Regions from separate parts of the Methylobacterium mesophilicum SR1.6/6 genome, predicted to be linked through region 1. Evidence: riboswitches for the same ligand, from Rfam matches in the RefSeq annotation. Region 1 holds a riboswitch; each other region holds the start of a gene.
What was found. A riboswitch is a leader RNA that binds a small molecule or an ion and turns the genes downstream of it on or off. The one in region 1 is predicted to bind cobalamin.

Region 1 (5,120 bases):
GCTTCTTGCTGACGAAGTTGACGAGGCCGCCTGGCGGGGACTGCCCGTAGAGCACGGAGGCCGCCCCCTTGAGCACCTCCACGCGCTCGACCCCGTAAGTCTCGTAGCGGGACCACGCGTAGGTGCCTTTCGGCAGTTGCAGACCGTCAAGATACTCCGGTACGTCGAAGCCGCGCACCTTGATCCAGTCGTAGCGCGGATCGCCGCCGAAGCGCTCGACCTGCACACCGGCGGTGTAGCGCAGTGCCTCGCTCGGATTCTGTGCGCCGGTCGCCCGGATCTGGTCGGCTGTGACGACGCTGATCGACTGCGGCGTCTCGATCAGCGCAGTATCGGTCTTGGTGCCAGTGGCGCTACGCTTGGCTGTGAAGCCGCGTACCGGGCCATCCGCTCGCTCGCCGCTGGCACCGCCGACGCCCGGCGGACCAGATGCGGCGGCGCCTTCAGCCCCGACTACCGAAATCTCGCCGAGGGTGACCTGAGCCGGGGCGGGTTGCGCCGCAACGACTGCGACCATCGACGCAAACGCGCTCGCGGACACCATGTACAGCGAGCCCACTCGACAGATGATCCTGTACGTCCACATAAATTTCGAGCCCCGGGCGGCCGGTCGACCGCAGACGTCGCTGCTCCTTCACGGAGTCGTGAAGACCGTCATACGCTCCAGTCTCGCCCACAACAATGATCGATACTTTCGGAATAAGCATGATTCCGTTCGATCGAGTTTAGTGTTGTTCTAAGTTTTCAGATCGATGTGGTTCGTGCGGCGACCAAGGCGCTTGGTGGCATGCCGAAACGCTTCTTGAAGAGGGTCGCGAAGTGCGGGGCGGAATATCCGACGTTCTGGGCGACTTCACCGACGGTCGCCTTGCGGCTGGCGAGCATCCGGTAGGCCGATTGCAGACGCCGCTCCTGGAGGACGGCGTAGGGCGTCATGCCGTAGGTGATCCGGAAGCCACGGGTGAGCTTAGCCGGCGTCATTCCGACGCGCCGGGCTACCGCGTCGAAATCTGGTACGGAGTCGAGGCGTTCCAGGATTATTGCGCTAGCCGCCTCGACGCGGCCGCGATCCACGATCGTAAGCGTGCGAGTGAGCCCTACCGGCTCGGCCAATCCCTCAGCTTCGAACACGAGGGCGAGGAGTTCGAGGGCCTTAGCTGCTTGATACAGGGGCTGTCCCGCCGGGCCCGCTGCGGCAAGGATCTGCGACGCCACCGCCTGTATCGTCGCGTCGGCCGGACGCCCCTCGAAAACGAAACCACGCTCCACGGAGAGCTGCACCATCGCGGATGCGATGGTGCCTAGGCTCGTTTTGGCGTGGTCGGGATCGACTCGGACGTGAACGCTGCTTAGCGGCTGACCCGCCGAGACGGTCTGGTCCCTGACGAGTTCCCGCTCGGTGAAGCCGACGAGTAGCGCGGGAGCCTCGATCGCGATCGCGGGCAAGTCGTCAACCTGGAAGCTGGTTCGTCCGCGCAGGTAGACGACCACGCGTAGGCCCGTACCCACCGGTGCCGTCGTCCGGAATGTCTCCCCAAACGTAGTCTCGTTTGTGAAGACGCTCAGCCACCCACCGAGGTGATGGGCGACCGTGCTGGACGGGCGTTGAAAGACGTTATCCACTGACTCGGCAAAAGACATGTAGCCGAACTATAAATCGTAACTTGTTCGCAGTCGATAATCCGACAAAGATTTTAATTAGAACGATTACAATAAGTCAGGCTCTTTAGGTGCAGATACGCCGTGACACTCGGATAAGGCAATGATGTTTTAGGATTCATTCTTGCTGAAAGCTGTCAGAGTAAATAGATTCGGCTAGCTAAATGAATGGACGTTCGCATTGACTCACGAGCCCGTGAGGCATAGCTTGACAGTGACGGTTCCCCTCGGGGATCAAAAGGGAACGCGGTGAGATCACGCCCGTGAGGGCTCGGTCGATGCCGCGGCTGCCCCCGCAACTGTAAGCGGCGAGTCCTTCATCACGACGTCACTGGGCGCCCTCGCCCGGGAAGACGATGAGAGGGCGACGACCCGCGAGCCAGGAGACCTGCCGTCAGCCGTGGTCACACGCGGAGCTTGCCGGGCGGGGTGTCCTGGGAGGTGTCGCGGCGCCGTGGTTCCTTGGAGGACCCGACCGCCGAGGCCTTGTTCGCGGTGACGTGCCACAGCCGTCCCCCGAGGCCGTCCCGTGTCCTGTTCCGTTCCCTCCGCGCTCCAGCGCATGCTGGCGCTGTCCTGCGCCGCATCCACGCTGCTCGTCGCCGTTCCAGCCCGCGCGCAGCAGGTCGCCGCGCCCTTTGCCGATGCGCCGGGAGGCGCCCAGGCCGCGGTCTCCCTGTCCGAGATTTCGGTATCGGCCACCGGCGTACCGACGCCGATTGCCAACACAGGGTCGAGCGTCACCGTCCTGACTGAGCGCCTGCTTCAGGAACAGCAGCGCCGGACGGTGCCGGATGCTCTACAGCAGGTGCCCGGCCTCAACGTCGTCCAGACCGGCGGCGCCGGCGGCCAGACCTCGGTCTTCATCCGCGGCACCAACTCGAACCACGTGAAGGTCCAGATCGACGGCATCGACGTCAACGACCCTTCGACCCCGAACCGCGCCTTCGACTTCAGCCAGTTGCAGACCTACGACCTCTCCCGGATCGAGGTGCTGCGCGGCCCGCAGAGCGGCCTCTACGGGGCCGACGCTATCGGCGGCGTGATCTCTGTGGTCACCAAGCGCGGCGAGGGACCGGCCCGGGCGACGGCGACCGTCGAGGGCGGCTCGTTCGGCACCTTCAACCAGTTCGGCAACATCTCCGGCTCGGAGGGGATCTTCGACTACTCGGTCTCAGTCGGCCACATCCGGCAATCCGCCGTCCAGGTCACGCCGTTCGAGCTGCTACCCCGCGGCGTGCCGCTGCGGACCGCCTTCACCGACATCAAGACGGTCTCGACCAAGCTCGGGGCGCAACTCACCGACGAGTTCCGCCTGAACTACGTTCTACGCTTCTCCGACAGCGCCTATCTCGACCAAGCCGACGGCGGCTTCCCATACGTGCCGCTGCCGTACCGGAACCTCAACGACCAGCAGCAGCTGATCATGAGGGGCGAGGCCGAATGGACGCCGGTGCCGGGCTTCCACAATGTCTTCGGGGCGAACTACTCGAAGTTCGACCGCCTGTTCGCCGGCCCGCTGGATCCACTCGCGCCGCCGACGCCCACCACCTACCTCGGCGAGCGAACCCGGTTCGATTACCGCGGCGATTGGCAATTCTCGCCCGGCAACCTCGTGCTGTTCGGGGCCCAGCGCGAGGACGAGCGCTTCGAGACGACCGGCATCGACCGGTCCAACGGCAACACCGCCGGCTTCGCCGAGCTTCAGACGACGCCCTTCGCGGGAGCTGCGCTGGTGGCCAACATCCGCCACGACGCGAACGATCAGTTCGGCGGCGCGACCACCTTCCGGGTGGCGCCGAGCTACATCGTGCCCGGCACCGAGACCCGCCTGAAGGGCAGCGTCGGCACCGGCTTCAAGCCGCCGACCCTGAGCCAGCTCTATCAGGACTACCCGGGCTTCCGCTTCTTCGGGAACCCGAACCTACGGCCGGAGGAGAGCTTCGGGTTCGACGGCGGCTTCGAACAGCCGTTGTTCGACGGGTTCATGACCGTCGGCACGACCTACTTCCAGACCGACTTCAAGAACCTGATCCAGACGGCCTACTACCCGACCTTCTCCACCAACGTGAACGTCGGTCGGGCGACTGCCTACGGCACCGAGAGCTTCGTCGCCCTGCGCTTCAACGAGTTCTGGAGCGGGCGGCTGGACTGGACCACCACGGTGACGAAGGACGAGATCGCCCATCAGGAGCTGTTGCGCCGGCCACGCAATAAGGTCAGCGCCACCGCGATCTGGAACCTGATGCCGGGCTTGACCATGACTGGCACGCTCATCGTGCTGGGGTCGTTCGTGGACGGAAACAGGGACTTCTCCGTGCCGCGCCTGAAGGCCCCCGGCTTCACGCTGGTGAACCTCTCGGTCAACTACGCCTGGAGCGAGACACTCACGGTGTTCGGGCGGATCGATAACCTGTTCGACCAGCGCTACCAGAACCCGACCGGCTTCCAGGGGCCGGGGCTCGCCGTCTACGGCGGCGTCCGCGTGTCGTCGTTCTGAGGTCGCGGATGCCGTCGCGCCTCGCGATCGCCCTCGCGGTCATCCTGTCCTCCGGGCCCGTGGGCGCGGCGGGGGCACCCATGCGGGTAGTCTCGATGAACCTGTGCGCCGACGAGCTGGTCCTGCGGCTGGCGGACCGCGATCAGGTGCTAGCCGTCACCTACCTCGCCCGTGACCCGCGCGGGTCGACGGTCGCGAGCGAGGCGGTCGGGCTGCCGGTGACGCGGGGGCTCACCGAGGAGGTCGTCGCGTTGAAGCCCGACCTCGTCATCGCCGGTGCCTTCACGACGCGCACGACGGTGGGCATGCTCAAGCGCGTCGGCGCCCCCGTGCTCGAACTCGGCGTGCCGGCCGACCTCGACGGCGTCCGCGCCCAGATCCGGCAGGTCGCGGCGGTGCTCGGCCATCCCGAGCGGGGCGAGGTGATGGTCGCATCGCTCGATGCACGTCTCGCCGCCATCGTGCCGGCTACGCGGCCCCTTCGCGCGCTCGTAATGCGCCCGAACGCCTTCACGGTCGCGCCCGGCGGGCTCGGAGACGCGCTGATCCGCGCCGCCGGCCTCGTCAATGTCTCGGCCGAGATCGGGCGTGACCGCTTCGGGCAGGTGCCCCTCGAAGCGGCGGCGCTGGCAAACCCGGACCTGATTGTCGTCAACGAGGGTGCGCCGGGCTGGCCATCCTTGGCCGATACCCTCCTGCACCATCCCGTCTTTCAAACCCTCGCGCGAGCGCACCGGACGGTCGACATTCCAAACCGCTTCTGGACCTGTCCGGGGCCGCAGGTCGCTGAGGTTGTGGCACGTCTCGCCGAGGCGGCAAACGCGCGGGTATCCCGGCCATGAACGCGCCCGTCACCGCGCTGCGTCCTCCGGTGTCCCGATACTTCGGAACGCCACGTGCCCGGCGAGCCGTCGTCGGCATCCTCGGTCTCGCCACCGTCGCACTGACGCTCGCCTCCATC
Region 2 (5,120 bases), 2.8 Mb from region 1:
GCAGGACCGTCCGCCACAGCTCCGCCCGGGCGCGCAGCGGCGTGAGGTAGATCCAGTGCGTCACGGCGCCGACCCAGTTCCAGGCCCGCTCCGACCGGGTCGTGTCGAGGGCGATCGCGCCGGTGACCCGCGAGACGTAGAGCTCGGTCCCCGCCGGGTCGCCGAGGGCGACCTTCAGGAAGGGGCGGAGCGGGTCGTACCGGGCCGTGACGGTCCACTGGTCGCGCTCGACCGGCGCGACGCGCGCGTCCGGCATCCCATCGGCCGCGAGACGCAGCGCGTCTTCGGGCGTCACCGGCCCGAGCCGCGCGCCGGTCCGCGCCGAGACCGTGGCCCGGGCGCCGTCGCGGTCGGCGATCCGGTAGACGGCCTCCCCGCCCCGCATCTCCAGGCCGAAGGCGGCCGGCACGCCGCTGAGGCCGGCGGCCCGCAGCGCCGCGTCCGGCGCGACCGTAACCTGGTCCCAGGCGATCGGGCCGAGCCGTGACAGCCGCTCGGCCTCGGTGAGCGCCGGGAACGGCACGTAGAGCATCACCAGCCCGGAGCCGATCCACAGCGCGAAGAACAGCCCCGCGGCGATCCCGGCCCAGCGGTGGAACAGGAGCAGCCAGCGCCGTCCCGCCTTGCCGAGCCGGCGCGGCAGGCTCACCACGTCACCGTGTAGGCGACCTCGACCGAGCGCGGGCGCCCGAGCAGCCAGTTGGTCCCGACCCCGTTAACGGCGTTGCCCGAGATCGCGTAGACCTTGTCGAACAGGTTGTAGACCCGCACGGACAGGCGCGACTCCGCCGTGACCTGATGGTCGAGGACCACGTTGACGAGGTTGTAGGCTGGGCGCCGCGCCGTGTTGCCGAAGTCGCTGTAGACCTGCCCGACATTCTGCAGCCCGACCCGCGCGGTCCAGTCGCGGGTGACGTCCCAGGTCAGCCAGAGATTGGCCACGCGCTCGGGCACGTCGATCGGCTGGTTGCCGGCATACGAGACCGTGGCGCCGTTCACCGTCTGGTCGAACCGGTCGTACTGCGCGTGGAGGAGCGCGAGGTTGCCGTCGAGCCGCCAGCCCGGCGCGAAGCGCCAGCCAAGCGCCAGCTCGAAGCCCTGCGAGGACTGGCTCCCCACCTGCGTGGACAGCGTCGGCTGGCCGGGGATCGCCGAGATCAGGTTGTCCTTGACGATCCGGTAGCCCGCGACGGTCCATTCGAGGGCGCCGTCGAAGGCCAGCCCCTTGGCGCCGATCTCGACCTGATCGCCGGTCGCGAGCTTGAAGCCCGCCAGCGACTGCGACAGCGTGATCAGGCTGTTCACCGGGTCGGTGGCGAAGCTGTACTGGGCGTAGAGCGCGCTGTCCGGCGTCGGGTTGTAGACGAGGCCGAACCGGTAGCCGAGCGCCCGATAGGTCTTCTCGAACCGCGATCCCGTCTGCAGGTCCTCGCGGTTCAGCGTCGGCACGTCGAGGCGCACGCCCGTGAGGAACGAGAGCTTGTCCGACAGGATCACCCGGTCCTCGGCGAAGACAGAGGCCTGGCTCGTCTGCGTCGCGTAGGCCGGGCGCGCCCGGCCGTTCTGCGGGAAGAGGCCCGGATCGTAGCCGGTAAGCGGCACGCTCGTGGTCTGGTCGAAGTAGAAGTTGTTTGTGTGGCGGAAGTCGATGTGATTCACGTCGAAACCGGCCACGAACTGGTTGCGCAGGCCGAATAGGTCGCCTCGGAACGTCGCGTCGAGACGGTCTCCGACCTGCTCCTGACTGTGGTAGATCTCCAGGTAGTCGCCCCGGTCCACGAGCCCGGTGCCGCGGTTGTAGCTGTACTGCTCGACGTCGAGCCAGTGGCGCCGGCTGGTCAGCCGGTAGGCGGTGTTGCGGATCGTGATGTCGGCCGAGGGGGACCACTCGGTCTTGAGCTGGGTCCAGTTGTCGGCCCAGGTGATCTTCGCGTCGCGGACGTTGTAGTTGTTGAACCGGATGAGATCCGGGATCCGTCCCTCGACCAGCGGGGTGCCCCAGTAGCGGGCGGGCTCCTGGTAGCCGAGATCGTGGCTCAGGGTGAAGGCGAGGTCGGCGCTCGGCCGGAACAGCAGGGCGGCGGAGACCGCGAGGTTGCGGAAATCGCCCTCCGGCCGCATCCAGCCGTCGGCGCGGTTGCCGCTGACGTTGAGGCGGTACGCGAAGGTGTCGCCGTACTCAGCCTGGCCCAGCGGGCCGCCGGAATCGAGGGCGAGCCGCGCGACCCCGTCGGTGCCGATCACCGCGCGGGCGGCGTTGATCGGCACGAAGACCGGCTTCTTGGGCACCACGTTGATGACGCCGCCGATGGCGCCGTCGCCGTAGAGCACCGAGGACGGCCCGCGCAGCACCTCGATCCGCTCGACGTTCCACGTGTCGAACGGGAAGGTCACGGTGTTGGCGCCGACGTAGAAGCGCGTGCCGTCGTAGAGCTGCTGGATCGAGTTCGGGCCGGCGAAGCCGCGGGACGTGAACGCGCCGTTGCCGTTGCCGGGCGCCGCGATGGTGGTGATGCCGGTCGCGTCCTGGGTCACGGCCTCGGCGATCGTGTCCTGGCCGCGCAGCCGCGCGGTCTCGCCCGACACGATGTCGAGGCTGGCCGGCGTCTCCAGCGGCGTCAGGCCGAGGCGGCTCGCGGTCCGGTCAGGCGTGCGCAGGTTGAGCCCGTTCGGCGGGAGGCGGCTCGGGTCGCCGCCCGCGCCCGCGACCGACAGCTCATCCAGCGTGACCACCTCCTGTGCGGCGGCCGGACTGGCGAGGAGCGCGAGGAGAACGCCGCAGAGCGGGGCCCGCCCGCCGAGGCAGGAGCGATGGGTCGATGGAGACATGGGGAAAGCGGTCCGTGCGCGGCGCGCGCCGGCCCCCGCGTCCTACAAGCATTGTAATAACATTACAATGCGCTCGCTGTCTGGTAGCCTCTGCCTGTGCGGGCGCGCGACGGCGTCCTGCGACAGGGCTCGAGGGGTTCGGGACGGCGGAGACGGGCATGGGGAACGGCGTCGCGGGCGCGCTTGCTGTGGCACGTCACCGCGAACGAGGCCTCGGCGGCCGCCTCCCCTCGGGACTGGCGTCGCCTCGACACCCGCCAGGACACCCCGCCCGGCGCGTTTCGCGTGTGACCACGGCTGACGGCAGGTCTCCTGGCTCGCGGGTCGCCGCCCTCGCACCGTCTTCCCGGGGTGACCCAGTGACGTGGTGGTGAAGGGCTCGCCGCTTACAGTTGCGGGGGCAGCCGCGGCTTCGGGGCGAACCCCTCACAGCGTTCCCTTTTGATCCCCGAGGGGAACCGTCGCGCACAGCTTGGCCGTAGCGGGGCGGGCCGTCAACCGTGTGTCCGGTTGTTGCCGTGGATCGGCGCGCGGGGCACCGGGCCGTTGCGGCCTCGCCGACGACGGGCTAGCCCGTGCGGGATGACGGTCTGGCGGCCCCCTGCGGAGATTCGCGTCAAAGCGCTGGGTCTGCCCCGGCGCGGCAACAGCCTGCTCGTGGCGGAGGTCCGCGCGGATGACGGGCGGCTGAAAGGCGTCCGGCCCCTCGGCGGCAGCGTCGCGTTCGGCGAGCGGGTCGAGGGCGCCCTGATCCGGGAGTTCCAGGAGGAGCTCGGCGTCACCGTTTCGGTGCTCGGCGGCCCCCGCGTCATGGAGAACATCTTCACGCACGAGGGGCAGGTCGGGCACGAGGTGCTGTTCCTGTTCCCCGTCGCCCTGCCGCCGGGACGGTTCGACGGGCAGGAGCGCTTCGTCTTCCACGAGGATTCCGGCACTGCCTGCATGGCGCGGTGGTGGGATCTGGACGGGCTCGACGTGCCGGGCGGTCCCGACCTCTTCCCCGCCGGCCTGAAGGACCGCCTCCGCGACGCGTGGCGCGCGGAGACCTGACGGACCGGGCTGCCCCACCGCCTTTGCCGCTCGGCGCGGGCGATGCTACAGCCGGGCAATCCCATCGGTCCGGACGTCCGCGACGCCGCGGCCCATGCGCCCGGACGCTCCGTCCGACGCGGAGACGGGTGCCGGCGGAAGCATGACGACACGACCTCCCAGAAGCGGCGGGCCGACGGGGCGCAAGCCTCAGGCCGGCAAGTCCAGCCCCAGCAAGTTCAGGGGCGGCAAGGCCCAGGCCGACGGCCGCGCCCGCACGGGCCCGCGCACCAGCGCCCGCGACGCCGCCGAGCGCGCGGCCCGCAACCGCGGCGAGGATGCCGGCGCGCGCGATCCCTGGGGCGCGCAGGCCGCTGCGGCCCCGGCGCCGGCCGGCCGCCGAAGCCGCCCGCGACGGGCGGCCGCACCGCGCGACGCCGCGGCGGGCAAGCCCGGCGGCCGGCCGCCGGCCAAGCGCTCGGCGGCCCCCTCCCCGGCCCTCGCCTCTGCCCCCGCGCCCGGTCCGACCCGGCGCGAGCAGCGCGCCGCCGCCTCCGCGACCCTCGCCTCCGGCGTGCAGACCCTGACCGTCGAGCCGGACGAGGCCGGGATGCGGATCGACCGCTTCCTCACCGCCCGCTTCCCGCTCCTGCCCTTCACCCGCGTGCAGACCATCGTCCGCAAGGGCGAATTGCGGGTCGACGGCAAGCGCGCCAAGCCGAACGACCGGCTGGAGCCGGGCATGAGCGTGCGCGTGCCGCCGCTGCGCCTCGACCAGCCCACCGAGCGGCCGCGCAGCGCCGCCCGGGAGCAGGACGACGCCGCCTTCATCCGGTCGCTGATCCTCTACGAGGACGCCGACATGATGATCCTCAACAAGCCCTTCGGCCTCGCGGTCCAGGGCGGGTCGGGGACGGTCCGGCACGTCGACGGCCTGCTCGCCGCCCTCACGGGTCCGGACGGCCAGAAGCCGCGCCTCGTCCACCGGCTGGACAAGGACACGGCCGGCTGCCTGATCATCGCCAAGACCCGGCTCGCCGCCGCGACGCTGGCCAAGAGCTTCCGGTCGCGGGCGGCGCGGAAGATCTACTGGGCGCTCACCGCGGGCGTGCCGCGGGTCCGGCAGGGACGCGTCTCCACCTACCTCGCCAAGGAGGAGCCCACCGACGCCGACGCGCGGATGCGGGTCGCCAAGCACGGCGACGAGGGCGCGAGCCACGCGCTGACCTACTACGCCATGGTCGATCAGGCCGCCCAGAAGC
Region 3 (5,120 bases), 1.5 Mb from region 1:
CCAGGCCGCCGAGGCAGCGGATCACCACGACCTTCGCCCGCGTCACCACCCGATCCACGTAGAGGTCGACCGAGAGCGGGTGACGAAGCTTGGCGAGCTTGGCCAGCCGCAGGCTCGGAAGCCCTGGCTCGGCCGCGTGGGCCTGGACGATCCCGGACAGGTCGGTGTCGGTGAAGGACACGACGACGAGATCGCCGGGCTCCTGCCCGAGATCCACAGCTGCCTCACCCTCGTCGAGGGAAACGGAATCGATGCGCACCAGATGCATCGCGGCGGCCCCTCAGAGCGTATCCGAACGGGCGCGCGCGACGGACATCATCCCGCGAGCGCCGCGGCGACCGCGTCCCGGTCGAAGCCCTTCAAGCCGATCACCACGAGCGTGCCGTCGCGCGGTTCGCCCGCCCGCCAGGGCCGGTCGAAGTGGTGGACGACGCGGCGTCCGACCCCCTGCACCACGAGGCGCATCGCCTTGCCCTCAACCTCCGCGAACCCCTTGATCCGCAGCACACCGTCCGTCCCCGCCGCCCGCTCTACACGGGCCGCGAGGTCACCGGCCGTGATTGCCGGGCGGATCGGCAACGCCACGGTCTCGAAATCGTCGTGGTCGTGGTCTTCGCCCTCGCCATGGTGCGAAGGCCGCGCGTCGAGATCGTCCTCGGCCGCCGCACCGAGACCCAGCAGCACCCGGGGATCGATGACGCCGTTCGCGGTCTCGACCACCTTCACGGCGCGGGGCAGATGGCCCTCCACCTCGGCGCGGACGCGGGCGCGTGTCGGCGCGTCGATCAGGTCGGCCTTGTTGAGCACCACGAGGTCGGCACAGAGGAGTTGATCCTCGAACACTTCCTCCAGCGGATTGTCGTGGTCCACCGACTGATCGGCGGCACGCTGGGCCTCCAGGGCCGCCGGATCCTCCGCGAAGGCGCCCGACGCCACCGCCGGCCCGTCAACCACCGCGACGACGCCGTCCACCGTCACGCGCGAGCGGATCGCCGGCCATTGGAAGGCCTGAACCAACGGCTTGGGGAGGGCGAGACCTGAGGTCTCGATCAGGATGTGCTCCGGCGGCTCGGCGCGCGCGAGCAGGGTCTCGAGGGCGGGCACGAAGTCGTCCGCCACCGTGCAACAGATGCAGCCGTTGGGCAGCTCGACGATGGCGTCCTCGGTGCAGCCCTCGACGCCGCAGGCCGCCAGGAACGACTTGTCGAAGCCGACATCGCCGAACTCGTTGACCAGAATCGCGAGGCGGCGACCCTTGGCGTTCTCGACCACGTGGCGAACCAGGGTGGTCTTGCCGGCTCCCAGGAACCCCGTGACGATGGTGCAGGGGATCTTAGACACGATGGTCATTCGGCGGCCTCCAGGGTGCCGGCCGGGAGCGGGCGGGGCTCGGGGAAGGGGGGAATGCGGGCGATGACGCCGGTGCGAAACGCCGCCGGGCGCTCGCGCCACGGCACGATGCCGTCCGTCGTGGCGGCGTACGCGCCGAGGCCGCCGAGGATCGTCTCGGCGGAGGCGGCGGGATCCATATCGCCATACACGTAGGTCCACCGGCCGGCCGACGCCACCGCCACCGTACAGGGCCGCTTACAGACGGAGAGGCACTCCACCGGCTCGATGCGCAGTTGCTGCGCGTCGCCGACCCGCGCCCTCAGGGCATCGAGCAGGCGGGCGCCAGCGCGGGGTCCGTCCGGATCGTCGCCCTCCCGGCGGCAGGTGGTGCAGACATACAGGATCGTCTCAGGCACGGGCAGAACCCCGCGCGTTGTCGCGGGCGAAGGCCTGCCACGCCCAGCCGAACCCGAGCGCGATCATGACCCAGAAGACGAAGCTGATCGCCAGGGAGCGGGCCGCGAACTGGGCGGCGAGGGCGGCCGGAAGCTCGGAGGCGCCCGTCGGGGGCTGGGGCGCGCCGGCCACGTGCGGCGCGATCAGCAGGACGAGGCCGCCCAGGATCGCGATGAGCGAGCGGCGGATCGCGATGAGGTAGAGTCCCATGCCGGTCGCCGCCGCGGTCATCACCCACCACGCCTGACGGGCAGCCAGGGGCGCGGCCTCGCTGCCGGGCAGTTCGGGAGGCAGGCCGAGGCCCGGCGCCAGGGCGACACTGCCGAAGCCCGCGATCGCGAAGGCGAGGCAGGTCGGCGGCGTCGGCTCGCGGCCGCAGGCGAGCATCACGGCGCCGAGCAGCAGGGCGTAGCCGACGCCGCCGACCAGGGTCGCCAGGGCTGTGAAGGCCATGCGCGGCAGGCCCTCCGCGGGCTGCCATTCCGGCGCTGCCTCGGGCGTGGCGTGCTCGTGCCCGCCATGGGCGAGCACGATCGGCAGCGCCTTCGAGGCCTGATGGGAGGGCTCGGCATGCTCGTAGCGCTCAGCGGCGAGGATCAGCGGCGAGGTCAGCGTGAGTTCGAGACCGCTCACGACGGCAGCCGCGATGAAGCCGGCGGCCAGAGCCGCCGACAGAAGCCGGATGATCATCCCTGGGACGCGGGCGTCAGTGGCAGGGGAAGTTTTGCGTATGGCGGAAATCGTGCGCCGCGTTGTGGAACGCGATCGCCGGCGAGAAGCCCACCATGAAGAGCAGGCCGAGACCCAGGACGGCCGCGAGGGCGACGGCGACCGGACGTTCGGCGACGCGGGTGCCGAGGGCGGCGGGGGCGAGGGTCGAAGTGGTCATCTGCCTGTCTCCAGCCGCCCCACCGGCGGCATTTCGGGATCCTGTCGTGACGGCAGGTCTCCTGGCTCGCGGCTCTGCGCGCCGGCCGCCTTCCCGGATCGCTCCGGTGGCACTCTGGCAGGCACTCGCCGCTCACAGTTGCGGGGGCAGCCGCGGATTCGAGGTTCGCACCCCTCACCGCATTCCCTTTTCACCCCGTCGCCGGGGCACCGTCACGGGACCGTTGTAGACGCATGACAGCCTCCGCACAACGGAGACGCGGTGGAATCCTGCGCAGGATCCAGGGTCTGCGCCGGGCGGCGCCATCGGGACGATGTCGCGGATCGTGCTTCGGGCCGGCGAGGACCTCGATCGACGGGACCTGGCTCGCCGGCCACGCGTGCGGCGACTCTCCTGCCCGCCCGGGCCGACGACCGCATGGCCCCGATTCCGGCAGCCGGCCTCGTGCTGAAGTAACCCGGCGCGCTTGCCTTGGTGGCCGAGGATCTGTCGCTATTCGCGGAGGCCCTCAGCTTCGCTTTAAATTCCGGCGGGCTTCAGGGCCGGTCCGCGGAACGCTCGGCCGGCGCGCTCTCGGCGTCGCGCGCTCGGACAGCGTCCGCGTAGAGCCGCTCCACGTCCGTCCGGAATGCCGTGCGTGAATCCGGCCGCGTGTAGAACATGTGCCCGCCCGGGTAGACCGAAAGGCTGAGGCGGCCGGCGGCGTAGGCGGGAACCTGCGCGAGCAGCAGCTTCGAAGCGTAGTAGGGGGTCACGAGATCGGTGAAGCCGTGGGCGACGAGGACGCGCAGGCGCCCGTCGAGGGCGAGCGCGCCCTTGAGGTTCGAGAGCACCTCCGGAGCCTGACGCCCGGACCCCCAGGACCAGCCGCGGTTCACGGCGTTGTTGAGGAGCTCGTAGCGCATGTTGGGTACGGGCCACTTCAACGTACGCGCGTTGAGATCAAGCATCGCGCTGGTGAGCGGCGCCTGCAGGGCGGTGAGCTGCGGATCCTCGAAGCTCGATTGCGCGGCCTCCGGGTTCGGATCCCAACCGGTGATCCCGGTGTCGTAGGCGCTCGTCACGCGGCCGTCCGACCGGTCGATCTCGCGCTGGACGCTCCGCGTCGTGAGCCGCGCCGCCTGGGCGCGGACGAGGCCGGCGTCGAGGCCGACGAGCGGCGCGACCTTCTCGGTCATCCGCGCCACCGCAGCCGCGTCGCCCGGCCCTTTCAGGAGATCCGCCAAGTAGGGCCCCGACGCGTAGGCTTCCGCGTCGGCCAGCAGGTTCGGCCTCGGCACGGTGCCGGCCCGCTCCAGCGCGCCGGCCGCCAGGGAGGGCAGCTTCAGCACGTAGCCCCACGGATTGGCGCGCGGCGTCTCGAGCCAGCCGAAATCGAGCACCGGCGAGAGCAGGACCATCCCCGACAGGCCGACGCCGATATCCTCCTGCAGCTTCTCGGCGATTAGGGGCCCGCGGAATCCGCCGTAGCTCTCGCCGACATAGAATTTCGGGCTCGCCATCCGGTCGTTCACCCGCAGATAGCGGGCGATCACCGCCGCCAGGGTCGAGGCGTCGGAGTCGATCGACCAGTAACTCTTGCCGTTGCCGTCGGCGGCGCGGCTGTAGCCGGTTCCCACCGGGTCGAGGAAGACGAGATCGCTGAAGCCCAGCCACGTGCCGTCGTTGGGCGTCAGCGTGACCGGTTGCGACGGGCTGATGCTGTCCTTGCCGACGGGCAGCCGCCACGGGCCGATCGCGCCGATGTTCAGATAGGCCGACGACGCGCCCGGGCCGCCGTTGACCGCGAAGGTGACGGGCCGCGCGCGACCGGCCTCGGGTGCCATCGTGTAGGCCACGTAGGCGATCTCGGCCTGCAGCTTGCCGGCCTCGTCGACGAGCGGCAGGCTTCCCGCCGTGGCGGTGAAGTCGAGCGTCTTGCCGTCCGGAAGCGTCAGGCTGTGCTTGGTCGTCGAGTCGGGCGGCAGACGACGCCCCTCCGGACCGCGCGGCGCCGGCCGGGCCTCCTGCCGCGACTCCCCCTGTGGATGGCCGTGCGGTGCATCCTGAGCGCGCACGGGTGCGGCCAGCGCCAGAGTTAGGGCGAGGGCGGTGCCCGCGAGACGGATGCTGAGGGTCACGGTCAGGCCTTCTTGTTCCAGCGCCCGGAATCGTCCTGCTGCCAATAAGCGACCGCATGACCCGCATCCTTCGCCTGCTTCCACTGTTCGCGGGCGCGCAGCAGGGCGTCCTGATCGGTTCCATCGAACAGGATGCAAATCCGCTCGTAGGCACCCGCATCGGGCGGGAGATCGGCGCCCTCGACCAGGAAGCGGATCGAGGCTCGGTTCGGGTTCACGTCGCGCAGGGTCAGCACCACGGGCTGACTCCCGGCATCCGGCTCGCGGTCGGTGCCGTGCGGCAGGAAGCTCTCGTCGGAGTAGGTCCAGAGATGATCGTCCAG
Region 4 (5,120 bases), 3.2 Mb from region 1:
TACTACGCGAGCGTCGTCTCCGACACGCCCGCCAATTCTGGGAAGGCGCGGGACGCCATCGTGAACCCGAAGCTCGGCCTCGTCCTGGGCCCGTGGTTCGACACCGAACTCTACGTGAACTACGGCGGCGGCTTCCACTCGAACGACGTGCGCGGCGTGACCGCCACCGTCGATCCGACGTCGTCGCTGTTCAACACCACACGCTCGCCATTCCTCGTGCCCTCCACGGGCTACGAGATCGGCCTGCGCAACCGCTCCATCGCCGGGCTGGAGACGAGCCTCGCCCTGTTCCGGCTCGACTTCGCATCGGAGAACCTGTTCCAGGGCGACACCGGCACGACCGAACCGAGCCGCCCGACCCGCCGCTTCGGCGTGGAATGGACCAACCGCTACGCGGTGACGTCATGGCTCTCGCTGGAGGGCGACCTGACCATCACCAATGCCCGCTTCTCTGACTACGACCCGGTGGGCAACCGGGTCCCGGAAGCTCCCACCACCATCGCCTCGGCGGGCATCACATTCGGCGAGCCGCTCGGCTGGTTCGGCTCCCTGCGCTTCCGTTACTTCGGGCCACGGCCGCTGATCGAGGACAACTCCATCCGCTCGCGCCCGACCGCGCTCTTCAACGGCCGGGTTGGCTACGCCTTCGAGAACGGCGTCAGCGTCTCCCTGGACGTATTGAATCTGACGAACAGCAAATCCGACCAGATCACCTACGCCTACGTCTCGCGCTTGCCTGGCGAGCCCGCCGAGGGGCTGATCGACCGAGTGTTCCACCCGGTCGAGCCCACCGCCGTGCGCCTCACCATCGCCGGACGGTTCTGATGCCTCGTCATCGATCCGGCGTCATCGCGAACGCCTCCGCGAAGCGCGCGATACCGGCTCTGGTCGGTGATGGCGCCCGACCCAAACGATGCGGCGATGCCGGACGGAGTGCTTCGATGGCTCGGGCGCATCGCTACGTCGTCGGCATGATGCCCCTGCTGGAAGCCATCATGCGAGACCAGGGGCGCTCCGCCCAGGCCGTCGCGACTGAACTGACGCGCCGTGCCGTGCAAAAGCCGCGCGGCGGGGTGATCTGGACATCGGCAGACGCGCAAAGGCTCCTGCGCCGCTCAAGCATTGGCCGGGAGGTGCATCGACCCGGTGGGCAGGCGGGAGACGGGGCCCCGGCAAGCCGCCGTGGCGTGGCCGTGGCAAGGTCGGACGGATAGGGGATGATAAAAGGGATGGTCCTATCCAAAGACGCAGCACCCGGCGTCGTCCGGCGCCGTATCGGTCTGCTCTACCTCGTCCTGATTGCGGCCAACATCGCGGCTTGGTCCTGGGCCTATAGCCTGTTCGCGGGGCAGCCGGCCCTGCTCTCGACCGCGCTGCTGGCCTACGTCTTCGGGCTACGGCACGCGGTCGATCCCGACCACATCGCCGCCATCGACAACGTCACCCGCAAGCTGATGCAGGCGGGCCAGCGGCCGGTCTCGGTCGGCTTCTGGTTCGCGCTCGGCCATTCCACCGTCGTGGTGGTGGCCGCGGCCGCGGTGGCGCTGGCCGCGACCAGCCTGATCACGGCCTCGGAAGGCTACCGGGAACTCGGCGGCCTGATCGGCACCGGCGTCTCGGCCGCCTTCCTCATCCTTATCGGCTTGGTCAATCTCGTCGTCCTCGTGGGCGTCTGGCGCGCGTTCCGACAGGTGCGGCGCACCGGCCGCTACGTCGAGGCCGACCTCGACATGCTGCTCGCCAACCAGGGCGTGCTCGCCCGGATCCTGCGGCCGCTATTCCGCCTCGTGACGCGCTCCTGGCACATGTACCCGCTGGGCCTGCTCTTCGCGCTCGGCTTCGACACCGCCACGGAGGTGAGCCTCTTCGGGCTCTCGGCCGCTCAGGCGAGCCAGGGCACAGACCTCTGGACGATCCTTGTCTTCCCGGCCCTGTTCACCGCTGGGATGACCCTGATCGACGCGACCGATGGCGTGCTGATGCTCGGCGCCTACAGCTGGGCCTATGTCCAGCCCATGCGGAAGCTGTTCTATAACCTCACCATCACTCTGGTCTCGGTGGCTGTCGCGCTGGTGGTCGGCACGCTGGAGGCGCTAAACCTCCTGGCGGACAAGCTCAACCTCCAGGGCTGGTTCTGGCAACGGGTGGCCGCGATCAACGACCATTTCGGCGTGCTGGGTTTCGGCATCGTCGGCCTCTTCGCGGCGGCGTGGCTCCTGTCGTTCCTGATCTACCGCCTCGGCCGGTTCGACCGTATCGACGTAAGACCTGCAGATGCTCCCTGACCACTCACGGGCACCTCTTAGGACAACGACCGATCCGTCCCGGAAGACACACGACTCAACAACCTGTTTTCATGCGTTGACGGATAGAGACACCGCAGCCTAGCTTGAACGGGACGGTTCCCCTCGGGGATCAAAAGGGAACGTGGTGAGGTCACGCCCGTGAGGGCTCGGCCGATGCCGCGGCTGCCCCCGCAACTGTAAGCGGCGAGTCCTTCATCACGACGTCACTGGGCGGCCTCGCCCGGGAAGACGATGAGAGGGCGACGACCCGCGAGCCAGGAGACCTGCCGTCAGCCGTGGTCACACGCGGAGCTTGCCGGGCGGGGTGTCCTGGGAGGTGTCGCGGCGCCGTGGTTCCCTTGAGGACGCGGCCGCCGAGGCCTCGTTCGCGGTGACGTGCCACAGCCGTCCCCCGAGGCCGTCCCGTGTCCTGCTTCATCTCTCCCGCGCTCAGGCGTGCGCTCGTTTCGTCCTGCATCGGCAGCGTGGTTCTCTCCGCCTCGCCGGTCCTGGCCCAGCAGGTGGCCGCTCCCTTCGCCGATGCCCCCCGGCAAGCGGCTGCGGCCGAGGCGGCGGTCAGCCTCTCCGAGATCTCGGTTTCCGCTACCGGACTGCCGACGCCCATCGCCGCCACGGGATCGAGCGTCACGGTCCTGACCGACCGCGTGCTCGAAGACCAGCAGCGGCGCACCGTGCCGGACGCCCTGCAACAGGTGCCCGGCCTCAACGTGGTGCAGACGGGCGGCCCCGGCGGGCAGACATCGGTGTTCATCCGCGGCGCGAACTCGAACCAGACCAAGGTCCTGATCGACGGCATCGACGCCACGGACCCCTCGAACTCGAACGGCTCGTTCGACTTCGGTCAGCTGCTGACCGACGACCTCTCTCGCATCGAGGTCCTGCGCGGGCCTCAGAGCGGCCTTTACGGCAGTGACGCCATCGGCGGCGTGATCTCCTTCACGACCAAGCGGGGCGAGGGACCGACGCGCGTGACCCTGCGGACCGAGGGCGGATCGTTCGGCACCTTCAACCAGTTCGGCCGCATCAGCGGGGCGCAGGACGGCTTCGACTACTCCGTGTCGATCCAGCACTTCCGGGCAGCCGCGACGCCCGTCACGCCGCGCGACCTCGTGCCCTTCGGCCGCCCGATCCACCCGAACTACTACGACAACGAGACGGTCTCGGCGAAGCTCGGCTACCAGTTCACCGACACGTTCCGGGTCAACTCGACCACGCGGTTCATCAACTCGCGCCTGCTGTTCACCGGTACGGACTTCAGCACCTTCCCGGCATTTCCGTCCGCGGTCCGCAGCGCCGCCGACGTGCAGCAGCTCTTCACCCGCAACGAGGCCGAATGGACGCCCATCGTCGGCTTTCACAACATCTTCGCGATCAACTACTCGAACCTGTTCAACCGCCAGCAGCAGAACGAGTACGACCCGTTCGCCATCCAACCGACGACCGGCCTCGGCGAGCGCCTGCGCTACGAGTACCGCGGCGACTACCTTCTCTCGCCCGGCAACCTCGTCCTGTTCGGGGCGCAGCGCGACGAGGAGAGCCTGCTGACGAACGATCCGAACGCGTTCGGTGCCGGCACCCTCAAGGCGCGCAACGGCAACACGGCGGGCTACGGCGAGGTGCAACTGACGCCCTTCGACCGCGCCGCGCTCGTGGCCAACATCCGCCACGACGAGAACGACCAGTTCGGGCCCGCCACCACGTTCCGCGTCGCGCCGAGCTACATCCTGCCCGGCACCGAGACGCGCCTGAAGGGTAGCGTGGGCACGGGATTCAAGGCACCGACCCTCAGCCAGCTCTACCAGAACTTCCCGGCGTCCAACTTCTTCGGCAACCCGAACCTCAAGCCGGAGGAGAGCTTCGGGTTCGACGGCCTCGTCGTGCCGCATCTGATGCGGCCACTCGTCGGGTCTCGTCCTGGGGCATGCCTGCTGCCGAGCGGCCTCGCGGGGGCGGTGCTGGTCCTCGCGGCGGATATCGGCGTGCGCCTGCTTGCCACCCGGCCGGAACTCAAGCTCGGCGTGGTGACCGCTCTGGTCGGGGCGCCGTTCCTGATCGTGTTGCTTCTGCGCAGCCGTGGGAGGCGGGCATGAGCCTCGGGCTGCAGGATGCCCTGGTGACGCTGGATGGCCGGACCATCCTCTCGGACATCGGTCTGATCTTACAGCCTGGCCGCTTCGTCGGGCTGGTGGGCCCGAACGGGGCCGGCAAGACCACGCTCCTTCGCGTCCTGGCGGGGCTGATTACCCCAAGCCACGGCCAAGCCAACCTCGAAGGCCGTCCGCTGGCCGGCATGGGCCGCGACGAACGGGCTCGCCACATAGCCGCCCTGTTCCAGGGTGCGGGGGTCGGCTGGCCGATGACGGTCCGCGAGATCGTGGCGCTCGGACGGCTGCCGCACCGCCGGGCCTTCGCATCCCCGACCGACGCCGACGAAGCCGCGGTCGCTCGCGCGATGGCCCGCACCGACATCCTCCATCTCGCCGACCGAGCCGAGCCGACCCTCTCCTCGGGCGAGCGCATGCGCGCGCTGCTGGCCCGGGCGCTCGCGGTCGAGGCGCCGTGGCTTCTCGTCGACGAGCCGGTCACGGCCCTCGACCCGGCGCACCAGCTCGACGCGATGGCGCTGCTTCGGGCCATCGCGCGGGACGGCACCGGTGTCGTCGCCGTGCTTCACGACCTGACGCTCGCTGCCCGGTTCTGCGACCGCATCGTCGTGCTGGCCGATGGCCGCCTCATCGCCGACGGCAGCCCGGAGAAGGCCCTGAGCGATGTCCTGCTCGCCAGGGCGTTCGGCGTCACGGCCGAGCGGGGTTG

Region 2: it holds a riboswitch for cobalamin, as region 1 does, so the genes downstream of both, MMSR116_RS21805 (TonB-dependent receptor) here and MMSR116_RS08130 (TonB-dependent receptor domain-containing protein) in region 1, are expected to answer to the same signal.
Region 3: it holds a riboswitch for cobalamin, as region 1 does, so the genes downstream of both, MMSR116_RS15150 (CbtB domain-containing protein) here and MMSR116_RS08130 (TonB-dependent receptor domain-containing protein) in region 1, are expected to answer to the same signal.
Region 4: it holds a riboswitch for cobalamin, as region 1 does, so the genes downstream of both, MMSR116_RS32585 (TonB-dependent receptor) here and MMSR116_RS08130 (TonB-dependent receptor domain-containing protein) in region 1, are expected to answer to the same signal.

Annotation. Positions count from the first base shown of each region.
Region 1 covers NZ_CP043538.1:1,733,557-1,738,676, reverse strand. The annotation lists gene MMSR116_RS08140 (TonB-dependent siderophore receptor) at 1-517, opposite strand, end outside; gene MMSR116_RS08135 (helix-turn-helix transcriptional regulator) at 745-1,491, opposite strand; cobalamin riboswitch at 1,861-2,069, shown strand; gene MMSR116_RS08130 (TonB-dependent receptor domain-containing protein) at 2,222-4,159, shown strand; gene MMSR116_RS08125 (ABC transporter substrate-binding protein) at 4,168-5,001, shown strand; gene MMSR116_RS08120 (FecCD family ABC transporter permease) at 4,998-5,120, shown strand, end outside.
Region 2 covers NZ_CP043538.1:4,582,980-4,588,099, reverse strand. The annotation lists gene MMSR116_RS21810 (hypothetical protein) at 1-652, opposite strand, end outside; gene MMSR116_RS21805 (TonB-dependent receptor) at 646-2,829, opposite strand; cobalamin riboswitch at 3,115-3,307, opposite strand; gene MMSR116_RS21800 (NUDIX hydrolase) at 3,412-3,879, shown strand; gene MMSR116_RS21795 (RluA family pseudouridine synthase) at 4,022-5,120, shown strand, end outside.
Region 3 covers NZ_CP043538.1:3,184,110-3,189,229, forward strand. The annotation lists gene cobN (cobaltochelatase subunit CobN) at 1-268, opposite strand, end outside; gene cobW (cobalamin biosynthesis protein CobW) at 316-1,350, opposite strand; gene MMSR116_RS15140 (DUF1636 domain-containing protein) at 1,347-1,748, opposite strand; gene MMSR116_RS15145 (CbtA family protein) at 1,741-2,478, opposite strand; gene MMSR116_RS15150 (CbtB domain-containing protein) at 2,495-2,677, opposite strand; cobalamin riboswitch at 2,712-2,906, opposite strand; gene MMSR116_RS15155 (S10 family peptidase) at 3,214-4,797, opposite strand; gene MMSR116_RS15160 (DNA polymerase III subunit chi) at 4,800-5,120, opposite strand, start outside.
Region 4 covers NZ_CP043538.1:4,919,272-4,924,391, forward strand. The annotation lists gene MMSR116_RS23325 (TonB-dependent receptor) at 1-825, shown strand, start outside; gene MMSR116_RS23330 (HoxN/HupN/NixA family nickel/cobalt transporter) at 1,230-2,285, shown strand; cobalamin riboswitch at 2,385-2,591, shown strand; partial or broken gene MMSR116_RS32585 (TonB-dependent receptor) at 2,807-3,223, shown strand; gene MMSR116_RS23335 (iron chelate uptake ABC transporter family permease subunit) at 3,275-4,396, shown strand; gene MMSR116_RS23340 (ABC transporter ATP-binding protein) at 4,393-5,120, shown strand, end outside.